Linked DNA regions of Halorhodospira halophila. The protein of the gene in region 1 interacts with the protein of each later gene in a pairwise test. Links are inferred from orthologs where the notes say so. Each region holds a gene or a part of one and is shown on either strand. Other genes may lie near its edges.

The links.
Region 2: the proteins of recR (region 1) and recO interact in binary tests that used the Escherichia coli proteins (3 or more experiments, as listed by UniProt). The link is inferred for Halorhodospira halophila from one-to-one orthologs.

Annotation. Positions count from the first base shown.
Region 1 is NZ_NHSN01000004.1:34,004-37,239, reverse strand. Bases 172-3,097 are described here. They hold recR (recombination mediator RecR), read left to right. Parts: upstream 172-1,294; coding sequence 1,295-1,900; downstream 1,901-3,097. Other genes in these bases: CCR79_RS01535 (HDOD domain-containing protein), read right to left, coding at 2,300-3,097; CCR79_RS01540 (histidine triad nucleotide-binding protein), read left to right, coding at 1,926-2,270; CCR79_RS01550 (YbaB/EbfC family nucleoid-associated protein), read left to right, coding at 961-1,284; dnaX (DNA polymerase III subunit gamma/tau), read left to right, coding at 172-936. Outside these bases: more of dnaX, read left to right, coding at 1-171; more of CCR79_RS01535, read right to left, coding at 3,098-3,236. UniProt on the Escherichia coli protein: May play a role in DNA repair. It seems to be involved in an RecBC-independent recombinational process of DNA repair. It may act with RecF and RecO.
Region 2 is NZ_NHSN01000001.1:93,177-96,485, reverse strand. Bases 311-3,309 are described here. They hold recO (DNA repair protein RecO), read left to right. Parts: upstream 311-1,457; coding sequence 1,458-2,162; downstream 2,163-3,309. Other genes in these bases: acpS (holo-ACP synthase), read left to right, coding at 2,920-3,300; pdxJ (pyridoxine 5'-phosphate synthase), read left to right, coding at 2,186-2,923; era (GTPase Era), read left to right, coding at 540-1,457; rnc (ribonuclease III), read left to right, coding at 311-547. Also shown: more of rnc, read left to right, coding at 1-310. UniProt on the Escherichia coli protein: Involved in DNA repair and RecF pathway recombination.

The DNA.
Region 1 (3,236 bases):
GAGCGCGACCACGTGCTGGCGGTGCTCACTGCCCTGGCCGATGACGATGGCGCGGCACTGATCGGTGCTGCCCGGCAGATGGCCGAGGCGGCGGCGGACTTCGACGAGGCCCTGGCCGAGCTGGTGGCCACGGTGCACAGCCTGGCCCTGGCGCAGCAGGTGCCCTCGGCCATCGGCGAGGACGAGCCCGAACGCGATCGGCTGCTGGCGCTGGCCGAGCGCATCGATGCCGAGGATCTGCAGCTCTACTACCAGATCGGCGTCAATGCCCGCCGCGATCTGCCCTACGCACCGGACCCGGCCACCGGCTTCGAGATGGCCCTGCTGCGCATGCACGCCTTCCGACCCGCCGAGACGGCGCCGCGGATCAGCGCACCAGCGGGCAGTGGTGGGGCGGCGGCCGGCGGTGGGGCCGGCCCGTCTGTGGCGAACGCGCCGCCCTCGGGAGCGGGGTTGGGTGCGGCCGCGCCCCGGGATGGGGCTCCGGCGTCGGCGCCGCCCCCGGCTGAAGGCGCGGAGGCGGGTCCGCAGCCGGCCAGCGACGACGAGGAGGGCGCGGCGCGCTGGACGCGGATCGTCGGCGAGCTCGACGGGCCGCTGCGCATGCTTGCCGGACAGTGCGAGTGGGTCGGCCGCGAGGGGGAGCGTGTTATCCTGCGGCTGGACGAAAGCCACGAATACCTGAACAATGCCGAGCGGCGCGAGCGGCTGCAGACGGCGCTGGGGCGGTTCTTCGGCGAGGCGATCACCCTGCGCATCGACATCGGCCCGACCCGGTGGACGCCGGCGATGGCCGAACGGCAGCAGACCCGCGAGCGCCAGGCCGACGCGGAGCGGGCCCTGGCCGCGGACCCCGGGCTGCAGGGGCTGTGCGAGGCCTTCGACGGCCAGCTCCACGGCGTGCGGCCGGCCGATGGCGAGAGCAATCATCCGTAAAGACGAGCATCGAGGTAGAAGGCGATGAAGGGCGGACTCGGCAATATCATGAAGCAGGCCCAGCAGCTGCAGGAGGACATGCAGAAGGCCCAGGAGGAGATCGCTGCCATGGAGGTCAGCGGCGAGGCTGGGGCCGGTATGGTCAAGGTGACCATGACCGGGCGCAACGAGGTGCGCAAGGTCGAGATCGACCCCTCGCTGTTCGAGGACGACCGCGAGATGGTCGAGGACCTGGTGGCGGCGGCGGTCAACGACGCCGTGCAGAAGGTCCAGCGCGAGAGCCAGGAGCGCATGTCCGGCATGGCCGAGGGCATGGGCCTGCCCCCGGGGATGAAGCTGCCGTTCTGATCGGCAGCCGATGAGCGTCTACTCGCCGCGGCTGCGCGAGCTGGTCGAGGGGCTGCGCCGTCTGCCCGGAGTGGGCACCAAGACGGCGCAGCGCATGGCGCTGCATCTGCTCCAGCGCGACCGTGACGGCGCCCGGCAGCTTGCCGCTGCGCTGCAGGGGGCGGTGGAGGGCGTTGGCCACTGCCCCGATTGCGGGCTGCTGACCGAGGAAGAGCGCTGCGGGCTCTGTGCCAGCCCGCAGCGCCGTCGTACGCTGCTTTGCGTGGTCGAGAGCAGCGCCGACGTCTTTGCCCTCGAGCAGGCCACGGATTTCCAGGGGCTCTACTTCGTCCTCGGCGGGGCGCTGTCGCCGCTCGACGGCATCGGCCCGGAAGAGCTCGGGCTGGATCGGCTGCAGCAGCGGCTGGATGCCGGCGAGGTCGAAGAGATCATCCTCGCCACCAATCCCACCATCGAGGGCGAGGCCACCGCCCACTACGTCCAGAGCCTGGCCGCCGAGCGCGGGGTGCGCACCACGCGCATCGCCCACGGGGTGCCCATGGGCGGCGCGCTGGAGCAGGTGGACCAGGGGACCCTCTCTCACGCTTTCATGGGGCGGCGGGATTACGAGGGCTGAGCATCGGCCGGAAAAGGAGGCACCGATGACCGACTGTATCTTCTGCAAGATCGTCGCCGGGGAACTCCCCGCGGAGATCGTCCACAGCGGCGAGCACGTGATCGCCTTTCGGGATCTCCATCCCCAGGCGCCGACCCACATCCTGATCATCCCGCGGCGCCACGTGCCGACGCTGCACGATCTGACCGCCGACGACGGCGAACTGCTCAACGAGATGTTCACCGCCGCCCGCACCCTGGCCGAGCAGGAGGGCCTCAGCGAGCGTGGCTACCGCACCGTCTTCAACTGCAAGGACGAGGGCGGGCAGGAGATCCACCACCTGCACCTGCACCTGCTCGGTGGCCGGCAGATGACCTGGCCGCCGGGCTGAGCGCCGCGGCCGCCGCCGCGGGTCGTGGGCTACAGCTCGCCGAGGCGCTGGCCGCCGAGGGCGCAGAGCCGCCGGAACGCCTGGAAGCTCGGCTCGTCGAGGGCGTTGTCGATGCGGTGGCGGTCGGCGTAGACCATCCCCTGCGGGCGGCCGTTGGCGAACACCGCGGCGAGGAAGGCCGAACGGCCGTCGGCGAGGGCGTGCAGGGGCTGCGGCACGCGGTGCCGGATCCGCTCGTAGCGCTGCGGCGTCAGCCACACCGCCGATGGCTTCGCCATCAGCTCCTGCAGGAGCGAGGGGCGGGCGAGGTCCACCCGAAAGCGGTGGAAGTTCGGGTCGCCGGCGGCGCCGAGGACGTACTGTCCGGCCAGGGTCTCGCCGTCCGGGAGCATCTGGGCGTAGAGCACGCGGCTCAGCCCCAGGCCGTCGTAGAGCCCGGTGAGGACCAGGTTGAGGATGCAGTCGCGGGGCGAGACGCGGCCCTGGCGGCGGCGCATCTGCGCCTCGGAGCGCGCGTAGTCGCGGTTCTCCAGTTCATGGCGCACCCGTTGGAAGACCTCGCGACGCGGCGCCAGGCAGACGCCGCCCTTGGCGGTGCCGTCGGAGAGGTAGGGGTTGTCGGAGGTCTCGCTGATCGGCGCGCGAGCCGGTTGTTCCGGCTCGTCCTCGTCCGTCTCGCCCAGCAGCGGGGCGAAGGTCACCGGTTTCCAGGGCAGCAGCTCGGCGGCCTCGGCGGCGCCGGCGGAGATCTCCGCCCGGGTGGCCTCGTCGTCGAGTTCGAGTAGCTCGGCGAGGGCGTCGAGCAGCGGCGGCATCTCCGGGTGGTGCCACCCCTGGCGGGCCAGGGCGGCCAGCCGGGTGGCCAGGCCCACCGCCCAGCTGCGCGGCGAGCGCGTGTCGGCGGCCAGCGCCTCGCTGGATTCGGCCACCAGGGCGGGCAGCTGCCACTGCTGGGCCAGGGCCAGG
Region 2 (3,309 bases), on another replicon or contig:
GGTATTCCACCGGCGCCCGGGCGATAGCGAGGGTACGCTGTCGCGGTTGCGCGCGAGCCTGGTCAATCGCTCCAGCCTAGCGGCCATCGCGCGGGACATAGAACTGGGTGACCATCTTCGCCTGGGCGGCGGCGAACTCAAGAGCGGCGGCCACCGGCGTGACTCCATCCTGGCCGATGCCCTGGAGGCGGTGTTCGGCGCGGTCTACCTGGACGCGGGCTTCGAGACCGCGTCGCAAGTCATCATCGGCTTGTATCGTCCGCGACTGGAGAGCTTGCCGGAGCAGGCGGTGCTCAAGGACCCCAAGACTCGCCTGCAGGAGGTTCTGCAGTCGACGCGCCGTCCCCTGCCCGGCTACCAGGTGCTGGATGTCCGCGGACGAGCCCACCATCAGCGCTTTCAGGTCGAGTGCCGACTCAGCGACAGCGAGCAGAAAACGGTCGGTGAGGCCGGCAGCCGCAGGCAGGCCGAGCAGCGCGCCGCCGAGGCGATGCTCGTCGAGATCGGCGCCGAGTCGGCGGAAGGAGGAGGCTCCGGCCATGAGTAATGGATCAACCGAGGCGATTGCGACGCTCGAGCACAGCGGGCTGTGCGCACTGGTCGGTCGGCCCAATGTCGGTAAATCGACGCTGCTCAACGCCTTGCTCGGCGAGAAGGTGAGCATCGTCACGCGCAAGCCACAGACCACTCGGCACCGTATCCTGGGCGTTCTCAATCGCCCCGGATCCCAGACGGTGCTGGTCGATACGCCGGGCATGCACCAATCCGCCAAGCGTGCCCTGAATCGCCAGCTCAACCGGGCCGCCCACAGCGCGCTGGAAGATATCGATGTGGTCGTCTTCGTCGTCCGCGGAACAGAGTGGAAGGATGACGACCAGAGGGTCCTGGAACGCCTCACCGAGGTCGACGCCCCTGTCATTGCGGCGGTGAATCAGGTTGACCGGGTCCAGGACAAACGGCTGCTTTTACCACATCTGGAGTGGTTGGCCGCGCAACGGGAATTCGCGGCGCTGGTGCCGGTATCGGCTACCCGGAAAGAGAATCTCGATGCCCTCGAGCAGGAGATCATCCAGCAGCTTCCGGCGGGGCCACCCCTGTTCCCGGCCGACCAGATCACCGACCGGGACCTCGGCTTTCGCCTCGGTGAGTTAGTCCGCGAACAGCTCATGCTCAATCTCGGCGACGAACTTCCCTACACCACCACGGTGCAGATCGAGCAGCTCCATCGCGAGGAGGGTATGACCCGGCTATCGGCGGTCATCTGGGTCGAGACCGAGGGGCAGAAACCCATCGTGATCGGACGCGGGGGCGAACGACTCAAGAAAATCGGTCGCAGCGCCCGGTTGCAGATGGAGAATATGCTCGGCGAACGGGTCCACCTGGAGCTCTGGACCAAGGTCAAGGAGCAGTGGACGAACGATCGGCGGGCGCTCGACGAGCTCGGTTACACGGATTGAATGGATACCGCGCAGGGGCAGCCGGCCTGGGTGCTTCATCGGCGAGCCTTCCGCGAGAGCAGCACCCTGGTCGAACTGTTCAGCCGCGAGCACGGGCGTATCGGTGCAGTTGCCAACGGGGTGCGGCGACGGGGGTGGAGCGGGCAGCTTGAGCCTTTTATCCCGCTTCAGGTCGTCTGGAAAGGCCGCGGCGACCTCAAGACCCTGACCGAAGTCGAGCAAGCCGGACGCGGCTATGCGTTGCGTGGTGGGGCGCTGGCGTGTGGGTTTTACATGGCTGAGCTCCTGCTGGCGTTGACCCGGCGGGAGGACCCGCACCCGCTGACCTGGGAGCGTTACGCTATCGCCGTCGATTGTCTGGCTGGGGATGATGCGGAGCCCGCACTGCGGCGCTTCGAGCTCGCGCTCCTGGAGGAGAGCGGCTACGGCATGGAGCTGGAAACGGACGTCCTCGGCCGGCCGGTTGTGCCGCAGTCCGCCTACCGCTACACCCCGGAGCGGGGCGCTGAGCCTGCGGGCACGGGCGAGGGCGGCGTGGAGGTCCGGGGGGCTACACTGCTGGCACTGGCAGCCACGGAGGGGCAGGGTTTGTCGCAAGAACCGGTGCGCAGCGAGGCGCGGCGGCTGATGCGGGCGGTGCTCCATCGACATCTGGGTGGGCGCCGGTTGCGCAGTCGCGAGATGTTCCGATCGCTGCGCGGTTGATGGGACGGCTTTCTGGGAGACCTATGTCCACGGGGCAAATTCAACTCGGTGTCAATATCGATCATGTGGCTACGCTGCGTCAGGCGCGCGGCACACGCTACCCTGACATCCTTCACGCCGCGGCGGAGGCCGAGCGCGGAGGGGCGGATGCGATCACGGTCCACCTGCGCGAGGATCGCCGGCACATTCAGGACCGTGACGTGGAGGAGCTGCAGCGGCATACGCAGACCCGGGTCAACCTGGAAATGGCGGTTACCGACGAGATGATCGGGATCGCCTCGCGGCTGGGTCCGGCGGATTGCTGCCTGGTGCCGGAACGGCGCGCCGAGTTGACCACCGAGGGTGGCCTCGACGTTGCCGGGGATGTGCAGCGCCTGGAGCAGGCTTGCCGCAGCCTGGGCGAGGCCGGCATCCGGGTGTCGCTGTTCATCGACCCCGATCCGGCCCAGATCGATGCCGCGGCGACCGCCGGGGCCCCGGTGATCGAACTCCACACCGGTGCTTACGCCGATGCCCCGGATGCCGCTACGCAGGGCCGCGAACTCGAGCGCCTGCGGACGGCGGCGTTACGGGCCCGTGATGCCGGACTGCAGGTCAATGCCGGGCATGGTCTGCACTACCATAACGTGGAGCCGGTAGCGGCACTCCCGGCCATGGCCGAACTGAACATCGGCCATGCCATTGTCGCCCGCGCGGTCTTCGAGGGGCTGGCGCCGGCCGTGGCGGAGATGAAGCGGCTCATGCGGTCGGCGGCGGCATGATTGCCGGCATTGGTACGGACATTGTGGCCGTGGTGCGACTGGAGCGTGCACTGGAGCGCCACGGTGAGCGACTCGCCCGGCGTGTTCTGGCGCCGGGCGAACTGCAAGGCTTCCAAGAGTCCGGCGGTACCGCGGCGTTCCTGGCGCGCCGATTCGCTGCCAAGGAGGCTGCCTCCAAGGCCCTGGGCACCGGGCTGAGCGATGGGGTGACGCTGCGCGATCTTGAGGTGGTCCACGATGCCCGGGGCAAGCCCTCGCTGCGCTTCCACGGCGCCGCCGCCGAGCGGGCCGCAGCCCTGCGGGTGAATGAGGCAGCCCTGAGCCTCAGCGACGAGCGGGAGTACGCCGTTGCCTTCGTGGTCCTCGTAACCGGCTGATCGACAGGG